One region of the Parageobacillus galactosidasius genome, then DNA from elsewhere that is predicted to be linked to it. Evidence: riboswitches for the same ligand, from Rfam matches in the RefSeq annotation. Region 1 holds a riboswitch; each other region holds the start of a gene.
What was found. A riboswitch is a leader RNA that binds a small molecule or an ion and turns the genes downstream of it on or off. The one in region 1 is predicted to bind thiamine pyrophosphate.

Region 1 (7,533 bases):
TGATGGATGTGATGGGGAACGGAGTAGCTGCTTCACTCATTTGTATGTCGGTTCGTTCATTATTAAATGGGGTTATTCGAAAATGCATTTATCCGCAAGAAGTATTTCATGAGTTAAATAAACATATGCAGTTGTTGTACCATGAAGATGGGCCAATGAATACGTATTATTTTACTGCCGTTTATGCGATGGTAAACACAAAAGAAAAGTTCATTGAATATGCTTCGGCAGGTCATCCTCCTGGCTTTTTATTTCATCCAAACGGTTTAGTCGAGGAGCTGGACCAAGGATGTGCCCCGATCGGGTTGTTATCGTATCTTCATGTGGAAACGGGAAAACTAAATTACGCTCCAGGAGCAACGTTAGTGCTGTACTCGGATGGAGTAGTCGAAGGGGCCCATGGTTCTGTTAGAACCAATATCGAAATGTTCCGGGAAAAACTAAAACCATATATTCATTTAGACAACAAAAATATGATAGTACATATAAATAAAATGTTTAAGGAAGAGTATCCGTTTCTCGATGATATTTCTGTCGTTGTGGCGAAATTGCATTAAATTGAACTGTTTTTCAAAGTTCGATAATGAAAAAATAATGTCATGCATTGTCAATAAAGAGATAAACCGGTATGATAAATAATAATCTTCCATGAATCGGATGCAATGGTGATGAATACATTGTAGTGATGAAGGGAAAGAAAGGGGATTGTATCATGGTGAGGAATCCAGCGGGATTTTGGAAACGGTTAGCGGCTGGTTTATTAGACGGTCTTATTGTCGGTTTGCCGCTAGTGCTTATCGGCTACCTTATTACGGGAAGCTGGGAGGAGAATTGGTTCACTACGGCAGCAAACATCGTTTACGGTCTAGTTGTACCGGCGGTTTGGTCTGGATATACAGTGGGGAAAAAGTTGTTGGGCATTCGCATCGCAAAAGTAAATGGCGAAAAAGTCGGAATCGGGACGATGTTTTTACGGTCCGTTGTCGGCGGACTTGTTTATGGGTTAACGCTTGGCATCGCTCTCATTATTAGCACCATTATGGTGGCAGCGCGCGAAGATAAACGTTCTATTCATGATTTTATTGCCGGAACGTATGTGACGACAGAGAAACCAGCATAATTGGATATTGATCATAAAGAACGGGTGTCTAAGAAGGAGATGCCCGTTTTTTTATGGTGAATTACAGGAACGCTTGTTTGTGTATTCATACTTTTTCATTTTCCCCCATATCATGCAATATGGGGGGGATGTTCATGCAATTTTACTATGGCCAGCAAATGCCGCTGCGTATTTTAGACGAAGCGGAATTTTGGAAACATCAAGAAGAGGAGCATACGGTCGTTATTCGCGAGCTTGTTAGCGGTTTAGAGCCGGCTTATGTCGAAGCGTTGAAAAAATGGGAAGAGGCGCTTTCTGCAACACATCAGCAAGTAGTGCGTTTTATTGAATCGGTCGTTCGCGCAGGATATTACGTTCCTTATCAGCTTTACCAGCAAGTGTTGCAGCTAGTGTCTCATTGCTTGCAGCAAAGTCTTGATTTTATTAAGCTGTGTCAACAAATAAAAACGGAAAGCAAAGCAGTGAGCAAAAATCCAACGGCAAAAGTAGTGCTGAACCATATTATTCGTGAGTCAGAATATTTTATTGGCATCGCGCAATTGTTATTATACGGAAAATAAGGAAAATGCCTATTCGTTTCGGATAGGCATTTTATGTGTTTGAAAAAGAGCAGAGTAAGTAGTAATGAAAAAGGGTAACGGTTTGTTTTATGTTTTGTAATATTATACTAGAAATATAAAAAAGAGGTGAATATATCCGATATAATTAATAGTAAGATTCTTTAATATTAGAAAAAAGGTGGGAAAAAGGTTGTCGCTGCATAGTTATATTTTACGCACGATGTTCATTGTCATACCTGGCACCGCTCTCATCGGCCTTGGTGTATGTATGGCGAATGGCATTAGCGGCGCGGCGTTTTGGTGGACGCTTGTTGCGACTATATTATTTGGGGCTGTAGTCGGAGTCGTTTCTGCGATATTAAACTATCGTCGATTTATTGCCCCGATCGCTATTATCAATCAGCATTTAGATAAGATGACCAATGGAGATTTATCGGCGCGTGTTCCTATGGATGAAGTGAGACAGTTAAAACCGATTGCCGTTTCGCTCAATAAAATGGCCCAAGCGTGGCAAGAAGTCATCGCCAACGTTCAACGCCATTCCGATGAGATGACGCAATTTTCCGGACAGTTAACCGCCATTGCGGAACAGACGACGAAAGCAACGGAGCAAATTGCGTCAACAATGGAGATAATTGCCTCAAGTTCGGAACAGCAAGTCAAAACGGCGCAAGAAACGTCGTCAGCGATGAACGATATCTCCGATACGCTTATGCAGGTGGCTGCGAATACGAAGTGCGTGTCTACGAACGTAAATGAAACATCGGCAAAAGCGCAATCGGGAAAACAGTCGATTTCGCAAATGGAAGAGCAGATGCAGTTTATTTATGACCATGTCCAATCACTTGGACAAGTTATTAAAGCGCTTGGAGAGCGTTCGAATGAAATCGGCCAGATTACGCAGGTGATTACAGGAATTGCTTCGCAAACGAATTTACTTGCCTTAAATGCGGCGATTGAGGCGGCAAGGGCTGGAGAACAAGGAAAAGGGTTCGCCGTTGTGGCGGATGAAGTTCGCAAATTGGCGGAACAGTCTGCTCAATCCGCACAGCAAATTTCGCAGCTGATCGGCTATATCCAAGAAGAAACGGAAAAAGCGATCGAATCGATGGAAACCGTAGTTAGCGAAGTATCGCAAGGGCTTGATGTTGTGCAAACGGCTGGACAGTCGTTTGAACAAATCCGCCAATCCATCGGCGAAGTCAATGCCCAAATCGAACAAGTATCCACAGCGATCGAGCAAATGACAGAAAACGTGCAACGGGTGGCCGCTTCCATTGGACATATGACGGAGATTGTGGAACAAACTTCTTCTGGATCAGCGAATGTTTCGGCGGCAACACAAGAACAAATGGCATCGATGGAGGAAATTGCTTCATCGGCATCATCGTTAAGCAAAATGGCAGAAAATATGCAAACAATGTTAAAACGGTTCACCGTATAAGGAAGCGTATTTACATTGCTTTATAAGTATGTTAATATTAAGAAAAATTAAATAAGTTTGTCGCTTATCTACTAGGGGAGTCCAATAGCTTGGACTGAGAAAAGAACGCGCTTAAGTTCTTTGACCCTTTGAACCTGATCTGGGTTATACCAGCGTAGGGAAGTAGATAGCGGGAGTGTATGCGTTTGTTGCGTACGTTTCGCTATTTGCGTTCCGTCGGGTTCTCTTAGAGAACCCGATTTTTATTTCCGCATATATTCTCCTATCTCCGCCCCGCGTTTTGGTGTAACTTCAGGTCCTCACTATTATTTTAAGGAGGTGTAGACCTGGTTACTAAAATCGTTGTCGTGTACTGACCGATGGAAGGAATGGTGCACGACAGATGCCGTCGCTGACAAGCGATCCACGGGGTGTCTTTCACAGCGGGTGAATGACAAGGGAAATTCCCTTCCTGATGGAACTCAGGTGTTTCCTGAGCGGCAAGCAGTTTTGCTGGTTCCATCGCGATGAGTCGATTTTTATAGATTTTAGTAACTAGGAGGAGTTACATGCAAAACATCAAATCTTTTATGCAATTTCCTGAGAGTAAAAAGGTGTATGTCGAAGGTTCAAGACCGGATATTCGTGTTCCGATGAGAGAAATTACGTTAAGTCCAACAAAGACAGAAACAGGAATCATCGAAAATGAACCTGTTCGTGTTTATGACACAAGCGGTCCTTACACCGATCCTGATTTTCAGCCGGACATTCAAAAAGGATTGCCGCCGCTAAGAAAACGCTGGATTTTAGAAAGGGGCGACGTTGAAGAATACGAGGGGCGTCCAGTGAAACCGGAAGATAACGGATTCCGTAATGGGAAGCAATCAGAGATTACTCTGCCTTTCGAGAGAAAACCGCTGCGCGCAAAAAAAGGAAAAACTGTGACGCAAATGCATTACGCAAAACGAGGGATTATTACGCCGGAGATGGAATTTGTTGCGATTCGCGAAAATATAGATCCGGAAATCGTGCGTCAAGAAGTTGCCGCAGGCAGAGCGATTATTCCTTCGAATATTAACCATCCGGAAAGTGAACCGATGATTATTGGGAGTCGTTTTCATGTAAAAATTAACGCGAATATTGGCAATTCCGCAGTCACATCATCCATTGAAGAAGAAGTCGAAAAAATGCTTTGGGCGGTGCGCTGGGGAGCAGACACGATTATGGACTTATCGACGGGAAAACACATTCATGCGACACGAGAATATATTATTCGCAATTCCCCTGTACCTGTCGGGACGGTTCCGATTTATCAAGCGCTTGAAAAAGTGAACGGCGTCGTCGAAGACTTAACGTGGGAAATTTACCGTGATACGCTCATCGAACAAGCGGAACAAGGGGTGGACTATTTTACGATTCACGCGGGGGTGCTGCTTCGTTACATACCGATGACGGTAAACCGAACGACTGGCATTGTTTCACGCGGCGGCTCGATTATGGCGCAATGGTGTTTAGCCCACCATGAAGAAAACTTCTTATACACGCATTTTGAAGAAATATGCGAGATTTTGAAAACGTACGATATTGCAGTATCGCTTGGAGACGGGCTGCGCCCAGGCTCGATTGCCGATGCGAATGACGAAGCGCAGTTTGCTGAATTGGAGACGCTCGGAGAATTAACAGAAATCGCTTGGAAGCATGATGTGCAAGTGATGATTGAAGGACCAGGGCATGTGCCGATGCATAAAATTAAGGAAAATGTCGATAAGCAAATCGAAATTTGCAAAGGTGCGCCGTTTTACACATTAGGACCGCTTACGACCGATATCGCGCCGGGATATGACCACATTACATCCGCGATCGGAGCAGCGATCATTGGCGCGTACGGAACGGCGATGCTTTGTTACGTGACGCCAAAAGAGCATTTAGGGTTGCCGAATAAAGATGATGTGCGCGAAGGAGTGATCGCTTATAAAATCGCAGCACACGCGGCCGATTTAGCAAAAGGGCACCCGGGAGCGCAACGGCGGGATGACGCGTTATCAAAAGCGCGCTTTGAGTTTCGTTGGAACGATCAGTTCAACCTTTCGCTTGATCCAGATCGAGCTCGGGAATATCATGATGAAACATTGCCGGCGGAAGGGGCGAAAGTCGCGCACTTTTGTTCGATGTGCGGGCCGAAGTTTTGCTCGATGAAAATTTCACATGAGCTGCAAAAAACGGTGAGGGAAGAAGGGATGAAACAAAAAGCGAAGGAGTTTGTCGAAAATGGCTCATCTCTCTATCGATGATGTTCAAGAATTGCAAAAGGAAATTGCCGAATTGAAGGAGAAAATTCTTAAATTGGAACAGCAAATTGCCCATATTCAAAAAAATTGCCAGCATTCATTTTTTGAGACACCGTTTATGCGAAAATGTGTCAAATGCCATTATATAGAGATTTTATATTATTAAGGGGATTGTCAAATATATAGCTAATTCATCTCCCGTTTTGCAGGACGGAAATCGGGAAATGAATTAGCCTTTTTATTTTTGTTTTTAGTCATTTCTTTTAAGTTTTTTTATATATATTTCATGAAAAAGTTTATTTGATTGGTTGCGGCGGGATATGGTGCATGATGGATAACAATAAAAAATGTCTAGTGATTATTTACAATCAGATTTTTATTTTGGAGGGAAACTATATATGACCAAATTTCCCAATTATACAAAAACAATTTTTATTGATGGACAATGGTTGGAAGCACATAATGGCAACACGCTTCCTGTTCAAAATCCCGCCACGTTAGAAACGATTACGGAAGTTTCATACGGCGATGAAGTGGAAGCGGAACAAGCGGTGCGCGCAGCCAGCCAAGCATTTCGAAAATGGTCGGCAAAAACAGCAAGAGAACGGTCGCAATTGTTATATGCCGCGTATGAAAAAATGCTGGAACATAAAGAAGAACTTGCTTCCATTTTGACAACAGAGCAAGGAAAACCGTTAAAAGAGGCAAGGGCAGAAATTGATTCAGCGGCAAGTTACTTTCTTTGGTATGCCGAGGAAGCGAATCGCCTGTATGGAGAAATTATTCCTTCGTCCAATAAACATAAACGGCTAATGGTCATTCCGCAGCCGATCGGCGTTGTCGCTGCCATTACTCCGTGGAATTTCCCGGCTTCGATGATTACAAGAAAGCTAGCGCCAGCACTTGCGGCAGGGTGCACCGTTGTATTAAAACCGGCTCCAGAAACGCCGTTAACCGCTTATCAGATTGTAAAAATATTAGAAGAAGTAGGGATTCCAAAAGGAGTTGTCAATCTCGTTACTGGCGATGCGGTTTCAATCGGGCAGTGCTGGATGAACCATCCCGATGTGCGGCTGATTACGTTTACCGGTTCGACGGAAGTCGGACGTCTGTTGATGAAAGGAAGCGCGGATCATGTAAAAAAACTTTCTTTAGAACTAGGCGGCCATGCGCCGATTATCGTATTTGATGATGCCGATCTTGATTTGGCAGCCGAGATGACGCTTGCCAGCAAGTTCCGCAACTGCGGGCAAACGTGTATTTGCGCCAACCGCGTATATGTGCAAAAAACGATTTGGGATGATTTTCTCGAAAAACTAACGGAGAAAGTACGCCGTTTATCGATTGACATTGGCGCAAAAGAAACGGCGGATATCGGGCCGCTAATTAATGAAGAGGCAGTGCAAAAAGTGCAGCGGCATTTAGAGGATGCTGTACAAAAAGGAGCTTCGGTCATTTACGGCGGAAAGAGATGGGATGGTCCGTATCCAGGATACTTCTTTGAACCGACCCTGTTAGTGAACGTTACGAAAGAGATGAGAGTAATGAATGAAGAGACGTTCGGTCCGCTTCTGCCGCTGCAGCCGTTTGAGGAGGAAGAGGAGGCGATTCGTCAGGCGAATGATACGCCATATGGGCTAGCAGCTTATATTTTTACGGATTCGATTCATCGCGCGTATCGAGTCATGGAGAAGCTGGAGTATGGAATTATTGGCATTAATGACGTCTTTCCAGCCGTAGCGGAAGCGCCGTTTGGCGGTGTGAAACAATCGGGGCTAGGAAAAGAAGGAGGAAAAGAGGGCATTTTTGAATTTGTGGAATTAAAATATGTTTCCATGGGGATACGGTCTAGCTGAGCCCCCTAAATATAAAACTGCGTAGTCTATTTCCACCGTCTTTGCCGGCGGTTTGTAAAAATAGACATCGGCCAGTTTAATCATTATGTGATTATACTGGCCGTTTTTGTTTTCTTGATTTTTTACAACCGTTTTCGAAAAAGAGTTAAATAGCCAATGAGAAGCATAGAGTAAGAGGGAAAGGACCATTTAATGGATGTGAGGGGATACGTATGGACGTTTATTCTGACATCATAAGAAGCATGCCGCCATATTTGTTCTCTGTTTTTCAGCAAAAGAAAGAAGA
Region 2 (7,533 bases), on a different contig from region 1:
ATCAAATTATCACACCTTTCCAAAAATTGATATACTATTGACCCCTCAAAAGAGAAGAAGTATCATTCGAATTGGTATAGATAAGAAGGGAGGAAGATACAATGAGCGAACGCGATTATTACTTTGACAATGCAAAATGCGCACTGATGCTTCTCGTCGTGTTCGGTCATTTTCTCCGCCCGTATATCGATAATGTGCTCTGGGTGCATAGCTTATATATTTGGATTTTCTTTTTCCACATGCCGGCGTTTATTTTTATCTCAGGTTATTTTGCTAAAAAATTTCATGAACAAGGATATTTAAAAAAGATAACAAAAAAATTATTGCTTCCCTACCTTATTTTTCAACTGTTGTATTCGGTTTACTATTACTTTTTATATCAAAAAGATTCCATTGAATTCGATTTGCTCACTCCCCAATGGAGTCTATGGTTTTTAATTAGCTTATTTAGTTGGAATTTGTTATTATGGATCTTTGCCAAAATCCCAAAACACGTTTCACTATTGCTTGCCCTTCTTTTGGGAGTAGGAGCGGGCATGATCGAAGCTGAGAAATGGCTAAGTATATCGCGTACGTTTACGTTTTTCCCATTCTTTTTATTAGGATTTTTCCTTCAAAAAAAGAATATTGAACGATTATTTACATGGCGCGTACGTTTATTTTCACTATTTGCACTAGTCGGGATGTTTATCATGATTCATTTCGGTTTTCCTGATTTGCCGCAAGAATGGCTATACGGTTCCAAATCATACGATACGCTCGGCGTACCAGAGGAAAAAGGAGTTTTCGTGCGCCTGGTTATTTATGGCGCAAGCACTCTGATGATGGTCAGTTTTCTCTCGCTTATTCCAAACCGTCGTTTTTCTTTCTCGGTGTTAGGCGCAAGAACATTTTATATTTATATTTTGCACGGGTTTATTTTAAAATACTTGCATGAAACAAAACTTCCAGATTTTATTATGAGCATTCACGGTTACCCGCTATTACTAGGATTGTCCGTCATTGTTGTGCTTGTTCTCGGAAGCAAACCGATTGTACGCATTATGCGCCCACTTTTGGAATGGCAATTTCCGAAAAAGAAACAGGCTGTTTCTTAAATGGCAAAAAAGAAGGTGCCCCCAACACATTGATATGATCCCCTTATAGTAGACAGAAAAAATAAAGCCAATTAATCTGTCTACTATGGAGGGGATTTTTCTATGGGGAAAATACGAAAAACATATGATGCAAAGTTTAAAAAGAAGGCTGTGGATTTATATTGGAAAGAGGGCATGGGATACAAAACGGTGTCTAAAGAATTAGGGATTGATGAATCCATGGTACGTCGATGGGTGAAACGCTATGAACAGGAAGGAATGAAAGGGCTAGAGGAAAAACGAGGAAAGGCAAAAGGACCAGGCAAAGGAAGACCAAGAACTCGCCCAGAAGATCCTGAAACGAAAATCAAGCGCCTTGAGGCGGAAGTAAAGATGCTAAAAAAGCTCTTAAAGAGGTGAAAGGGGGAATGGAAGCAGTACCAGCTCATAAGAAGTTCGCGATCATTCAAGAAATGGCCGGGTGTTATGGTTCGATTCAACCATTATGTGAGATAGCAGGCGTGTCTCGAAGCGGATATTATAAGTGGGTAAAACGACAGGAACGTTTGTTTTGCAGAAGAGCGGAATCATCTCTCTTGAAGTAAAGAACAGATCTTTGATTTGGATGAATTCCTATTTGTTTGAACATCGTTATTTAGATGTGAAAATGAAACGGACGAAAGCAAAAATCGGCCGTTTAAAACATCGTTTAGATCGATTAGAACAAAAGAAAATGAAATTAAAAGAACACATCCCAAGTGCCGTGTTCGGAGGAAAGAAGTTGTTTAAACAGCAATTTACGAAAGAAGAGTTTATCAAGGATCACGAAGCTTGGAGAAAGCTCTTTTTAGCTGCCCGAAATAAAGAAATGATCATCTCCGGGCGGAAAGATGCCGGCTCTGGAAACTTTGTATTCCATTACAATCCAGCAACCAATGAACTTCATATGACCTCCATAGGAGGCAGGGTAGTGATTTTTCCTGAAGTTGTGTTTCCATACGGGCAAGAGATCGTAAATAAAGCGGTGACAGATCAAATCCAATGTAAAAACAAAAAAACGTATGGTAAACCCATTTCTTGGTCGATCGAAGATCACGGGGAATACTATATCATCAAATGTTTGGTGGATGTAGAATCGAATCCATCTATTAATTTTTCTACTTCTGACGGAGTGATCGGAGTAGATTGCAACTACAATCACATTGCTTGGACGGATGTTTCAAAAGACGGCAACTTTTTGGAAAGTGGGAAACTTTCGTTTTCGATAGAAGGGAAAACTTCCGGTCAAATCACAAAAATTTTGGAAGCAGAAGCCATTGCTTTAGTGGATATCGCAGTTCGAAAGAAAAAACCTATTGTTTTGGAAAAATTGGATACTACTTTATCCAAAGTGGGAAATAAATACGGCAACAAAAAAGCAAATCGGATGAAGAGTATGTTCGCCTATCGAAAAATGATACAAGCAATCAAAAGCCGCGCCGACAAAATGGGAGTTGCTGTTATAGAAGTAAATCCAGCCTACACTTCGATCTCTGGAAAGCTAAAGTATATGCGTAAATTCGGTATCTCCATCCACCAAGCCGCTGCATTTACGATCGGCCGTCGAGGATTGGGATATAAAGAAAAAGCGCCAAAGGTGCTTAAAAAGTATGTCCCGAAAGAGGTTTCTCATCATTGGAAGCATTGGTCTATTTTAGATAAGAAGTTTTCTGTTCGTACACATACATTGTATCATCTTTTCAATGTGAATCAGCCGCATCAAGGGATAGATGTATTTCATCCATCGTTGTTAGAAGAAGAAAAACATCAATTAATAAAAGCTTTAGCTTCATAACCATTCACTCTTGATCGTGAAGTTTTAGAATAAAAGAACGCATTGTACCAGTATCTTACTCTCGTCACCGGAGCAGATGGCGATTCTAGGAGCTGGGTGCATTGCAATGCGTTCTTCGGATGCCATACGAATGGAAGATGGTGTACCTTCTATATGTACTTTCACAGGCATATAGCTGGTCGTCCCAAAAGGATACTTCGGACATCTTGTATGGCTACTCCTCTCGTTGAACGGAGGGGGTTCTTGGGACCTTTGAGCAACTACGGCCAAAGGAAACAAGAATCCCCCACTTCCACCGGCTTTAGCCGGTAAGTGGGGGTAGTTCAATCGTTGTTGAACACCGTTTGAACGAGTTGTTTTGCTGCCAGAAACGGAGATGCAGCCGAAGCAATCGCGCTAATGACGGAAACACCGTCCGCTCCAGCGTTCATCACTTCACCAGCATTTTCCGCGGTAATGCCTCCAATGGCCACAAGCGGAATATCGACTCCTTGACCACGAAGAAAGCGAATAATCTCAGGGCCTTGCGCTTTCTTCGCATCCTCTTTCGATTTCGTTGGATAAATTGGTCCAACTCCGATATAATCGGCACCAGCAGCGATCGCCGCTTGCGCTTCTTTCAAATTATGTGCCGACACTCCAAGAATTTTATCGCCGATTTTTTCGCGGACGATGCGCGCATCTTCATCATCCTGCCCGATATGCACACCATCGGCATCAAGAGCTAACGCTAGTTCGACATCGTCATTGACGATAAACGGTATGCCGCGCTTTTTGCAAATATTTTGCAGCTGTCTGGCGAACTCGTATTTTTGTTCACCGACAAGCGCACCGCTCCCTTTTTCGCGAAATTGAAACAGCGTAATTCCGCCATCAATCGCTTCTGTTAATACTTCTAATGGCTGTTTTTTACAATTTGTACTTCCCATAATAAAATATACTTTCAATCGTTCTCTCATTACTTCGCTTGCAATTCGGGCCACTTTCCACTCACCTACCGCGCTTGTTTCTCCCGGTACGCCCAATGATTTGTCGGGCCGTGACCGTGGCCGATGCCTAATTCATGACTAATGGCGGCTTGAATAAACGATTTCGCTGTCTGCACTGCTTCTTGCACTGTTTTTCCTTTTGCGAGCTCTGCCGTTATCGCCGCGGCAAACGTGCATCCTGTTCCATGCGTATGTTTTGTATCGATTCGCTTGCTTGTGAAATAGAAAAATTCACTTCCGTCATATAATACATCGACCGTTTCTTCTCCATCATCGTCGTGGCCGCCTTTGATCACGACGTATTTCACTCCTAGTTCATGCAGACGTTTCGCCGCCTCCTTACGGTCCTCAATCGTTCGAATCGTAAGGCCGGTTAATGCTTCTGCTTCTGGAATGTTCGGGGTAACCACCATCGAAAGCGGAAGCAAATGCGTTTTTAATGCGCTGACCGCCTCTTCTTGCAATAGCGGAGCACCGCCTTTGGCAATCATGACCGGATCGACGACGAGGCGTTCCCACCCGAATTGTTTCACTTTCGAAGCAACCACTTCAATAATTTCCGCACTAAACAGCATCCCGGTTTTTACAGCATCCGCTCCTAAATCGGTTCCGACGGATTCAATTTGTTGCGCGACCGCTTCCGGCGACAATGGGTATACTCCTTGCACGCCGAGTGTATTTTGCGCCGTTACCGCTGTTAATGCGGACATCCCAAATACACGCAATTCTTGAAATGTCTTTAAATCCGCTTGAATCCCAGCACCGCCGCCGCTGTCCGAACCGGCAATCGTTAACGCTTTATATACCATGATTTTCTCTCCCTTCATTCTCCTCGTTCAATGCGACCGTATCGGCTAATCTCATCCGCTCCTACGCGGAAAAGCGCGTCCAAAAAGGCGATTTGAAAGCTGCCCGGTCCTTCGTCTCCTGCATTTTTCGCAGCGATTTCCGCGGCAACTCCATAGATGACAAGCGCCGCCGCCGCCGCTTTTAACACATCCCGCTCTACAGCCGCAAATGCGCCAATAACAGATGTCAATAAGCAGCCAGTTCCGGTCACTTTCGTTAACAACGGATGCCCGTTACGAATGATATACGTCGTATTTCCATCTGTTACAACATCCTCTTTTCCTGTAATGGCGACTACTGTTTTCAGCTGCTTGGCCGCTTTTTTCGCAAGCGATACGACATCCCCGCTGCCTTCTCCCGCATCGACGCCTTTAATGGTCCACGATTCGCCGATAGTATTCGCGATTTCCGCCGCATTGCCGCGAATGACAGACAGTTGGACCGCGCTCGCAATGTTTCGCGCCGTCTCCGTGCGATACGGCGTCGCCCCGGCGCCAACCGGATCGAAAATAACAGGAACGCCAGCTTCGTTTGCCGCTTTTCCGGCAATGATCATCGCTTCCACTTCTGTTGGATTTAATGTTCCGATATTTAAGACGAGCGCCCCCGCAATTTTTGCCATATCCGCAACTTCCTCTTTCGCATACGCCATGACCGGTGAAGCACCTAACGCAAGCAGGCCGTTTGCCGTAAAATTCGTTACGACCACATTCGTAATGTTATGTACAAGCGGATTGGCTTGTCTAACCATTTGCAATGCGTTTATCGCTTCTTGGTTGTTCATTTCCCATCCTCTCCCTTTTTTGCGAATAAAAAAACACTTTGCGCGCAAGCAAAGTGTATACGAATCCCACAGTCACTTTCCCTGCGCTGGCATTACCCAAACAGGTTCGAACGGTCAACGGCGGAATTAGCCGTACTCTCAGCCTGCTTCCGCAAGCTCCCGCAAAACAATATATAGTTTTTCACAAAAGAGTCTACTCCTTCTTTTCACATATTGCAAGTAAAAATATCACATTATGAACGGTGTTTTGAAATTTCCGGCATCGTTGATCCTTCACTTAGTGAAGGAGATTGGTGCCACGGCTGCGGCATCGGCAAATTAAATAAATCAAGATCGACAATGTATCGGGGGCGCCGTTTTGTTTCTTTATAAATTTTCCCAATATATTCTCCGATCAACCCAAACGCAATAAGCTGCAAGCCGCCGAGAAACCAAATGGATGTAATGAGCGATGTCCAGCCTGTTTGCGTATGGCCGGTAAATTTTAAAAGAAGAAAATATACTCCAAACAATAAGCTGACGAAAAAGGAAACAAATCCAATGAGCGAAATAATGCGAATCGGCGTAATGCTAAACGAAGTGATCCCATCAAGGGCAAACGCGATCATTTTTTTGAGCGGATATTTCGTTTTTCCTGCAAACCGCTCTTTCCGATCATAATAGATGGTTGTGGAGCGAAACCCTAGCAGCGGCACGATTCCGCGCAAAAACAAATTCACTTCCTCGAACCGTTCGAGTTCCTCTACCGCCCGCCGGCTCATTAACCGATAATCGGCATGGTTATAAACGAGATCGACTCCCATTGCTCTCATCAGTTTATAAAACCATTGAGCAGTGTGGCGTTTAAAAAACGTATCCGTATCGCGCTTATTGCGCACCCCATACACAATTTCATATCCTTCATGAAACTTTTGGACAAAATCGCGAATGACGGAAATATCATCTTGCAAATCCGCATCGATCGAAACGATGCAATCAGAACGCGTTTTCGCAGCAAACAGCCCCGCTAACAGCGCGTTTTGATGCCCCACATTGCGCGCAAGTTTCACCCCTTTTACTTCCGGATAACGCAAGCTTGCTTTATAAATAATGTCCCATGTCGCATCACCGCTTCCGTCATCGACAAATAATAACGTGCTTTCAGGAGAAACAAGGCGCTCGGCAATCAGCTCCTCCCGCAGATTGCGGAGCTGGCGAATCGTTTCCGGCAATACTTCCTCTTCGTTATAACACGGCACAACAATTGTAAGCATTGGTTCGTTCATGTTAACCCCTCCTTACGGTATCACCTTGTACAAATAAATCGTCCATGCCGATTCTTTGGAATGAAACACTTTTTCAAGCGTCAGCTGATTTTGTTTTGCGTTTTCAATCGGCAATGCCGAGAAAATATAACGGCCGCCCATTTCGCGAAATACATTCGTATTTAGCTGTAAATGTTTAATCGTTCGTTTTGAATTCTTGTTAAACATATAATGTTTTCCTAACTCGTCGACAAAAATATAGCAACGTCCGCCCCATTCGTCGAAGTATTCGCGCAGCTTTTTGTTTTTCGCCAGCTCTTTTGCGATAATTTGGCGAAACTTATGTTTATATGACAGGGGATAAAAATTGTTATACGTATCTAATGTGTAAAATCCGTTATATTGCGCGATTGCCGGGTGAATGCCGATGCTGGCGACACGATATTTGTGAACCGGCAGTCCGATGTGCTCTTTTATTTCTTGGAATTGCTTTTCCGCATAAAACTCGCGAAACGACGGCTTATTGCGATGCGCAATTTCCTCGTTAAAAGCGGTGAGAACGACTAACTGAGAGGCAATCGCTGCAAAACATGCCTTTTTCCATGAATGGCCTTGCTGCCATAAAATTTTAAGGGAAATGGCAAACAGCACGTAAATGACCATCGGCCGCAAAAAGTGATAGCGGGCAAAATTAAATTTATCCAGAAGATCAAAACGTTCTGTTAACGGGACCCAGCCTTTATAAAACCAAAACGCG
Region 3 (7,533 bases), 460 kb from region 1:
TGGAAGGTATTCCTTTTTGCTCGCGATATCTGCGATCCTCATGACTGAAGAACTCGTAACCGAAGCCAGCCGTGTGGAGCATCAGCATGTTGATCGTAATGTCGGTTTTAGGTTCTCTTAATTTAGGCTGCCCGTCTGCGTCAAACCCCTCAAGAACCTTAATCTCGGCAATCTCAGGAACATACTTTTTGACTGGATCGTCGAGACTGACTTTTCCTTCCTCGACCAATTGCATCAATACTGTGCCGGTGATGGCTTTAGTGGTCGAGAAAAGAGCAAACACTGTGTCGGTGGTCATCGGCGTTTCCTTTCCGAGTTCGCGCACCCCGGCTGCACCTTCGTAGATGTTGCCCTCGCGATCAGTTATCATTGCAACCACTCCTGGTACGCCTCCAGCCCTGCCTACAGCTTTATCCAAAACTTTGTCAAGAACATCCTTGAGAGCATTCTTGATTGCTTGCCTCGTCATATTTTCGTCATCCCCCTCATAAGCTCTATTAATTTTATAATTTTCTATTTTTTAAGAATATTGATTTTTTTCAAACTAAATGTATCATGCCAGGCAGGGCTTGTCAAATTATTTTGTACTGTCCTTTTGTAAACTTCGCCTGCGGCAATTATATCCGGTTCAAGGGAGTAATGATATGCCTTTCATATTAAGCAGGATTTTTCTATGGATTATAGAATATATGTAAGAAAAGGAGGTGTAGACCTGGTTGCTAAAATTGTTGTCGTGTACTGGCCGATGGAAGGAATGGTGCACGACAGATGCCGTCGCTGACAGCGATCTACGGGTTGTCTTTCACAGCAGGTGAGACATTGGGCTTCCCTTCCTGATGGAACCCAGGTGTTTCCTGAGCGGCAAGCGGTGTTTTCTGGTTCCATCGCGATGAGTCGATTTTTATAGATTTTAGTAACCAGGAAAAAATTATGGATGAAATTCGCTACCCGATTGGTAAATTTCAAGCACCGGCTGCGTTTTGCGAAGAAGATGCGAAACAGTGGATTTCTGATATTCGCCAAATACCAGTAAAATTGCGGGAGGCGGTCAGCGGATTAAATGAAGAACAGCTGAACACGCCGTATCGAGATGGTGGGTGGACGGTTGCACAAGTTGTCCATCACATCGCCGATGCAAGCATGAACGCGTTTTTGCGCACAAAATGGACATTGACGGAAGATGTTCCTTCGATTAAACCGTTTGAGGAAAATGATTGGGCAAAGACGACAGAAGCTCGTTCACTATATATCGAGCCATCGCTGCAATTGCTCGAAGGCCTTCACGAGCGGTGGGCGCATCTGCTAGAGTCGATGAGCAGCGATGATTTTCAGCGGAATTTTTATCATGAAGGTACAAAAGAGAACGTCCCTTTATATGTGTTAATCGCCATGCACGCATGGCACGGCAAACATCATACGGCGCAAATTGCTTCGTTGCGACAACGCAAAGGATGGAACTAAAAGCTGCCTAGACGGGCAGCTTTTTTATCTCATTATAAGATGGGAAACTTATGCTTGAAATTGCTGCGCCGCCTTATTAACAGAAGGAGAAGCAATATATCAGATTGGTCAATGTTATCCTAGCGAGCAGGATATGGCTTATTTGATAAGGAGATATATTGGGGGAAATTGGCTTTATGAATGATAGCGAAAAAATAAGCTGAACATATTTTTATAAATTTCCAATAAGCTTTTTACATAAAAAATTTATCTATTTATGTTACACTAAACTGTATTGAGTGTTCGGTTTAAAATGAATGATTGGAGGGAGTTTGCGGTGGGGGAACCACAAAGTCAAAACATCATAGATGCAACGAAGGAAAAAATTTGGACAAAAGATTTTATACTTATTTGTTTAGCTAATTTTTTTGTTTTTCTTGGATTTCAAATGACATTGCCGACGATTCCGCTGTTTGTCGAGCATCTTGGCGGCAATGACCAGCTGATCGGTTTAGTGGTCGGGATTTTCACATTTGCGGCATTAATGGTGCGGCCGTTTGCCGGGCATGCGTTAGAAACAAAGGGGCGGCGTTTTGTATTTTTGCTAGGGCTTGCGATCTTTGTCCTTTCGGTCGGATCGTACAGCTTTATTGCGAGCATTTTTTTGTTGTTTATGATGAGGGTTATTCAAGGCATTGGGTGGGGGTTTTCGACTACTGCCTCCGGAACGATTGCCACGGACATTATCCCTGCCAGCCGGAGAGGCGAAGGAATGGGGTATTATGGACTATCAGGGAATTTAGCGCTCGCTTTTGGGCCATCTATGGGGTTATTGCTCGCCGGAATGTTGTCATTCCGCCATCTTTTTTTGATTTGTGCCGTTTTAGGTTTGGCGTCACTATTGTTTGCTTCGAATATTACATATAAAAAAATCGGACAGCCGCAAGTGCAAGCGCGTAATAAATGGGATATTTATGAAAAAAGCGCGCTAGAGCCTTCAATTTTGCTATTTTTCCTTACGGTGACATTTGGAGGAATTGCCTCATTTCTGCCGCTATATACTGCACAAAAAGGAATTTCAGGAATCCAATGGTATTTCTTGCTATATGCGCTTGCGTTAATGGTAACAAGAACGTTTGCCGGCCGGTTGTATGATAGAAAAGGCCATCAGGCGGTGTTTATACCAGGTGCTGCACTGATTTTCATTGCAATGTTATTGTTGGCTTGGCTGCCAAGCAATGCGATTTTGTTTATCGCAGCGATTCTTTACGGGCTAGGGTTTGGAACGGTGCAGCCAGCACTGCAAGCATGGTCTGTGGAAAAAGCGGCAAAAAACCGAAAAGGAATGGCAAATGCGACCTTTTTCGCCTTTTTCGATTTAGGGGTCGGAGTAGGAGCGATGGTTTTTGGGCAAATTGGCCATTGGTTCGGTTACTCTAGCATTTATATAACTGCCGCACTATCCGTGTTGATTTCTATTAGCTTTTACTTATATATTTTGCATAAAAAATAAAACGCTTAGGACTGTATGACAGTCCTAAGCGTTTTTTTGTTTAGAAAATGGAACCATTTAGCTATCTGCGCGAATGCACTTCATAAATGGCAAATTTTAAATAGTCGCCTTCATCGGCAGCAAGCAGCTTTGGATGATCGTAGCCGGCGCCGCTCCAGTACACTTGCCGCAAAATTTTCTTCGCATCAAACGCCGCTTCTTCGATCATCGCTTGGAACAAATCAGCGTGAACATGGTACGAGCAGCTCGCTGTGACGAAAAAGCCGCCATCTTTGACAAGCTTTAAGCCGTTTAAGTTAATGTCTTTATAGCCGCGCAGCGCTTTCGGAACGGCTTGAGCTGATTTCGCAAACGCTGGCGGGTCAATGATGACAACGTCCCATTTCTTTCCATCGCGAACCGCTTCGCGCAAATAATCGAATGCATTGGCGACGACAAAATCGACGTTGGTAAAGCCATTGAGTGCGGCGTTGCGTTTTGCTGTTTCAATGGCGTGTTCGGAAATATCGACCGCAGTGACGTGTTTCGCACCATATAAGCACGCATTGAGCATAAACGAGCCAGTATGGGTAAAACAGTCGAGCACTGTTGTATCGCTGTTAATGAGCGGTTTAATCGCCGCTCGGTTTTGTCTTTGGTCGAAGAAAAATCCCGTCTTTTGCCCGTTTTCAATGTCGACGATATATTTGACGCCGTTTTCTTCAATCAGCACTTCCGTTTCCGACTGGCCATACCAAAAGCCTTTTTCTTGCTCTAGCCCTTCTAGCTCGCGGACATACACGTCATTGCGCAAATAAATCGCTTTTGGCTTAAATACTTCAAGCAAACCGCGCAAAATCCAGTCTTTCCGTTTTTCCATCCCGAGGGAAAGAATTTGAACGACAAGCACGTCTTCGTATTTATCGACGATCAGCCCCGGTAAAAAGTCAGCTTCACCGTAAATAGCGCGGCATGAGCGAACGCCGGGAATCATTCGCTCACGATATTCCCATGCTTTGCGGATTCGGTCGACAAAAAATTGTTCATTTAGCTCTTCATCAGGATTTTGCGTCAAAACGCGCACAATGATTTGCGATTTCGGGTTAATATAGCCCTTTGCCAAAAAGTAGCGTTGATGATTATATACGTCCACAAAATCGCCTGGTTCAAAGTCTCCTTCAATATAATCGACTTCGCTTTGGAAAATCCATGGATGTCCTTGTTCCAGCCGTTTTTTTCGCTTTCGTTTTAAAAATACGTTTGCCACGTTCTCCACTCCATTATGATATAGTCGTTTGCTTTTTCTATGATACAGAATTGCGGACAAAGACGCAACGCAGGCAAGTTTGTCGACATTTGGCAGGACTATTTTCTTCTAAACAGAATAACGATAAGCATAGATGAAAAGAAAAGAGGGATTGTGATGATTATCGCAACGACGGACTATGTACCAGGAAAACAAATAAAAGAGTATATCGGATTTGTACAAGGAAATACGGTACAGTCAAAACATATCGGCAAAGACATTATGGCTGGTCTGAAAACGATTGTCGGCGGAGAAATCAAGGCGTATACCGAAATGATGGACGAAGCGAGAAAAATTGCGATTGAACGCATGATAAACGAGGCGAAACGCCAAGGAGCAAATGCGGTAATCGGCGTAAGAGTCGCTACAGCGGCAATTATGGCGAATACGTCGGAAATCTTGGCATACGGTACAGCAGTCATCGTGGAATAGTAAAAAAAGGGTTGACAATGATATTTACCGTGATATGATAAATTCAAACAAGGGAAAATTTTTTATATTGGACGCAATCCACTAGGGGGGCCTTTAGAAAGGCTGAGATCAAAGTGTGCCTTTGAGACCCTTAGAACCTGATCTGGGTAATACCAGCGTAGGGAAGTGGAGTGGCGCAGTCGTGGGTTTTTCTGTGTTTTTTCGACGACTATGTGTGCAACACCACTTTCTTTACGCATCGTAAAGGAAGTGGTGTTTATTTTTTATAAAAAGAGGGGGGAGAGATAAAGATGTCATTTGCGATGGAATTGCGGAAAAAGGCCGATCCGATCTGGCAGGCAAGCTTTCGCCATCCTTTTGTGAGAGAGTTAGGGGAAGGAACGCTAGACCTTACTCGTTTTCGCTATTATGTGATGCAAGATGAGTATTATTTGCACCATTTTGCGAGAGTCCAGGCAATTGGGGCAGCGAAGTCTCCAGATGCAAAGACAATCGCGAGCATGGCGCATCATGCCCAAAGCACATGTGAAGCAGAATTATCTTTGCATGAAACGTTTTCCGAGCTGCTTGGGATCACGGAGGAAGAAAAAGCGTCATTTATTCCTGCGCCGACCGCATACGCGTATACGTCGCATATGTACCGGGCTGCGTACGAAGGGCATTTAGGTGATGTGATTGCAGCGATTTTGCCGTGCTACTGGCTTTATTATGAGATTGGCGAGAGGCTAAAGGACTGCAAGCCGAAAGAGCCGATCTATCAGAAATGGATTGGAACATATAGCTCCGAATGGTTTCGCAGCTTAGTAGAAGAACAAATCGCCCGTTTGGATGCGATTGCGGAAGCAGTCACCGAATCCGATCGCAAACGGATGGAACAGCATTTTCTTATTAGCAGTGAATATGAATACGAATTTTGGGAGATGGCATATCGCTTAGAAACATGGCCATCAGCAAGAAAGGAGATCAAAGAACATGTCAGCAACTAAAGGATTGAAGCTCGTTGATATTTTAACGACAATCGTGATTTCTGTCGTTTTTGGGATCATTTATAAAATTTGGGGACCTCTCTATTACTTTGTTAAGCCATTTGGGTTTCATGTTGATCAATTGATTTACGGCATGTGGTTTATCGCCGCATCGGTGGCATATTTGCTGATCCGCAAGCCAGGTGTTGCGCTGTTAGCGGAAATTGCTGCTTCTTCTGGAGAATTTATTATGGGCTCAGAGTGGGGGCTAGAGGTGCTTATTTACGGAGTCGTTCAAGGGCTTTTGGCGGAAGTGGTGTTTGCTGCGTTCCGTTATAAACGGTTTGACGCATTGGTCGTGTCGTTAGGGGCGATTGGTGCGACGATTGGCTCGCTTGTGATGGATTTTTATAAAGGGTATATTGAATCGCTGGCTCCTTGGAACTTGGCATTATTCCTTATTGCCCGCTTTATTGGCGCAGTGGTGATTGCCGGTGTTTTTGCCGTTTCTTTAGTAAAAGCGTTAGAAAAAACTGGTGTGACGCAAATGTTGCGCCCGGCTTCGAAAGAAGATTACGATGCGCTTGATCGTTAAAAAAGGTGGCGTGTGAACCGATGAAACCGATAGCATCTGTTGAACGGCTGCGCTTGAAATTTCCTGGAAAAGATACATTGTTATTTAAAGATTTATCGATCACGTTTTACGAAGGAGAAAAAGTGTTGTTGCTCGGTCCATCCGGATGCGGAAAATCAACATTGTTGCAAGTGCTGTCGGGCTTGATTCCGCATTCGATCGATATTCCGATGAAAGCAGAGCGAGTGCAGCTTCCCGATAATTGGGGCTACGTCTTCCAAGATCCCGATTCGCAATTTTGCATGCCGTTTGTCGATGAAGAAATCGCCTTTGCGCTCGAAAATATCGGTGTGCCGCGCGAAGAGATGAAAGAGCGGATCGAGAAGCTGCTAGAGACAGTTGGTCTTTTTGTAGAGCCGCATACCGATATTCATACACTATCGGGAGGAATGAAGCAACGGCTCGCCCTTGCTTCCGTATTGGCGTTAGATCCAGATGTACTGTTTTTGGATGAACCAACGGCAATGATTGATGAAGAAGGAACGGAAGCGATTTGGCGGACGGTGAAACAAATTGCCCATGATAAAACGGTCATCATTGTCGAACATAAAATCGATCATATACTCGATTTTGTCGATCGGATTATTTTATTTAATGATAACGGCGAGATCATTGCTGATGATAAAGCGCAAACGGTGTTTTCCGATTACAAAGATATCATTGCTTCACAAGGAATTTGGTATCCCGGTGTATGGGATGAATATATAGCGAAGCGGCAACGCCAGCGAGTGAATGTTCGCCAAGAGGAAATTATCCGCCTTCGCGAGTTCCAAGGCTATCGCCTGCGCGATGTCAAAATACGCGTGGAAGAAGCGACCGTATGCGCAGGAGAATGGATTGCCATTACCGGCAAAAACGGCGCTGGGAAAAGTACGCTCTTGCATGCGCTGATGAAGCTCATTCGCACAGACGGGACGTATGAGTTATACGGAAAAGACAGCAAGCAGTTAAAACAGCTTCATCGTTTGATTGCATTTGTCTTCCAAAATCCGGAATTTCAGTTTGTTACTAATTCTGTACGAGAGGAGATTGCTTATTCGCTTCGTTTAGAAAAACGAGAAGAAGCGGAAATTACGGAAACGGTCGAACAATTTCTGCAGAGATTCCACCTTCGAAAACAGCAAAATCAGCATCCATACCAACTTTCCATGGGACAAAAGCGTCGTTTAAGTGTGGCTGCATCGATCGTAAGCGGACAGCAAATTTTCCTGCTCGATGAACCAACGTTTGGGCAAGATGCAAAAAATACGTTTGCGCTGCTTGA

Region 2: linked by a shared signal. The riboswitch ahead of thiM (hydroxyethylthiazole kinase) and the one ahead of thiC (phosphomethylpyrimidine synthase ThiC) in region 1 are both predicted to bind thiamine pyrophosphate.
Region 3: linked by a shared signal. The riboswitch ahead of tenA (thiaminase II) and the one ahead of thiC (phosphomethylpyrimidine synthase ThiC) in region 1 are both predicted to bind thiamine pyrophosphate.

The regions. Positions count from the first base shown of each region.
Region 1 covers NZ_NDYL01000001.1:198,142-205,674, reverse strand. Annotated here, with positions in the region: gene B9L23_RS01140 (SpoIIE family protein phosphatase) at 1-557, shown strand, start outside; gene B9L23_RS01135 (RDD family protein) at 713-1,120, shown strand; gene B9L23_RS01130 (DUF2935 domain-containing protein) at 1,255-1,680, shown strand; gene B9L23_RS01125 (methyl-accepting chemotaxis protein) at 1,871-3,124, shown strand; TPP riboswitch at 3,188-3,302, shown strand; gene thiC (phosphomethylpyrimidine synthase ThiC) at 3,673-5,394, shown strand; gene B9L23_RS01115 (hypothetical protein) at 5,372-5,557, shown strand; gene B9L23_RS01110 (NAD-dependent succinate-semialdehyde dehydrogenase) at 5,790-7,247, shown strand; gene B9L23_RS01105 (aminotransferase class I/II-fold pyridoxal phosphate-dependent enzyme) at 7,460-7,533, shown strand, end outside.
Region 2 covers NZ_NDYL01000002.1:560,306-567,838, forward strand. Annotated here, with positions in the region: gene B9L23_RS12235 (hypothetical protein) at 1-2, opposite strand, end outside; gene B9L23_RS12240 (acyltransferase family protein) at 102-1,097, shown strand; gene B9L23_RS12245 (transposase) at 1,200-1,496, shown strand; gene B9L23_RS12250 (IS200/IS605 family accessory protein TnpB-related protein) at 1,621-2,910, shown strand; gene thiE (thiamine phosphate synthase) at 3,234-3,893, opposite strand; gene thiD (bifunctional hydroxymethylpyrimidine kinase/phosphomethylpyrimidine kinase) at 3,905-4,708, opposite strand; gene thiM (hydroxyethylthiazole kinase) at 4,723-5,532, opposite strand; TPP riboswitch at 5,594-5,705, opposite strand; gene B9L23_RS12270 (glycosyltransferase family 2 protein) at 5,766-6,797, opposite strand; gene B9L23_RS12275 (DUF6044 family protein) at 6,810-7,533, opposite strand, start outside.
Region 3 covers NZ_NDYL01000001.1:659,288-666,820, forward strand. Annotated here, with positions in the region: gene acmB (methyl acetate hydrolase AcmB) at 1-469, opposite strand, end outside; gene B9L23_RS03580 (YfiT family bacillithiol transferase) at 931-1,461, shown strand; gene B9L23_RS03585 (MFS transporter) at 1,754-2,953, shown strand; gene B9L23_RS03590 (class I SAM-dependent rRNA methyltransferase) at 3,015-4,199, opposite strand; gene B9L23_RS03595 (YbjQ family protein) at 4,356-4,670, shown strand; TPP riboswitch at 4,744-4,851, shown strand; gene tenA (thiaminase II) at 4,961-5,656, shown strand; gene B9L23_RS03605 (ECF transporter S component) at 5,643-6,230, shown strand; gene B9L23_RS03610 (ABC transporter ATP-binding protein) at 6,251-7,533, shown strand, end outside.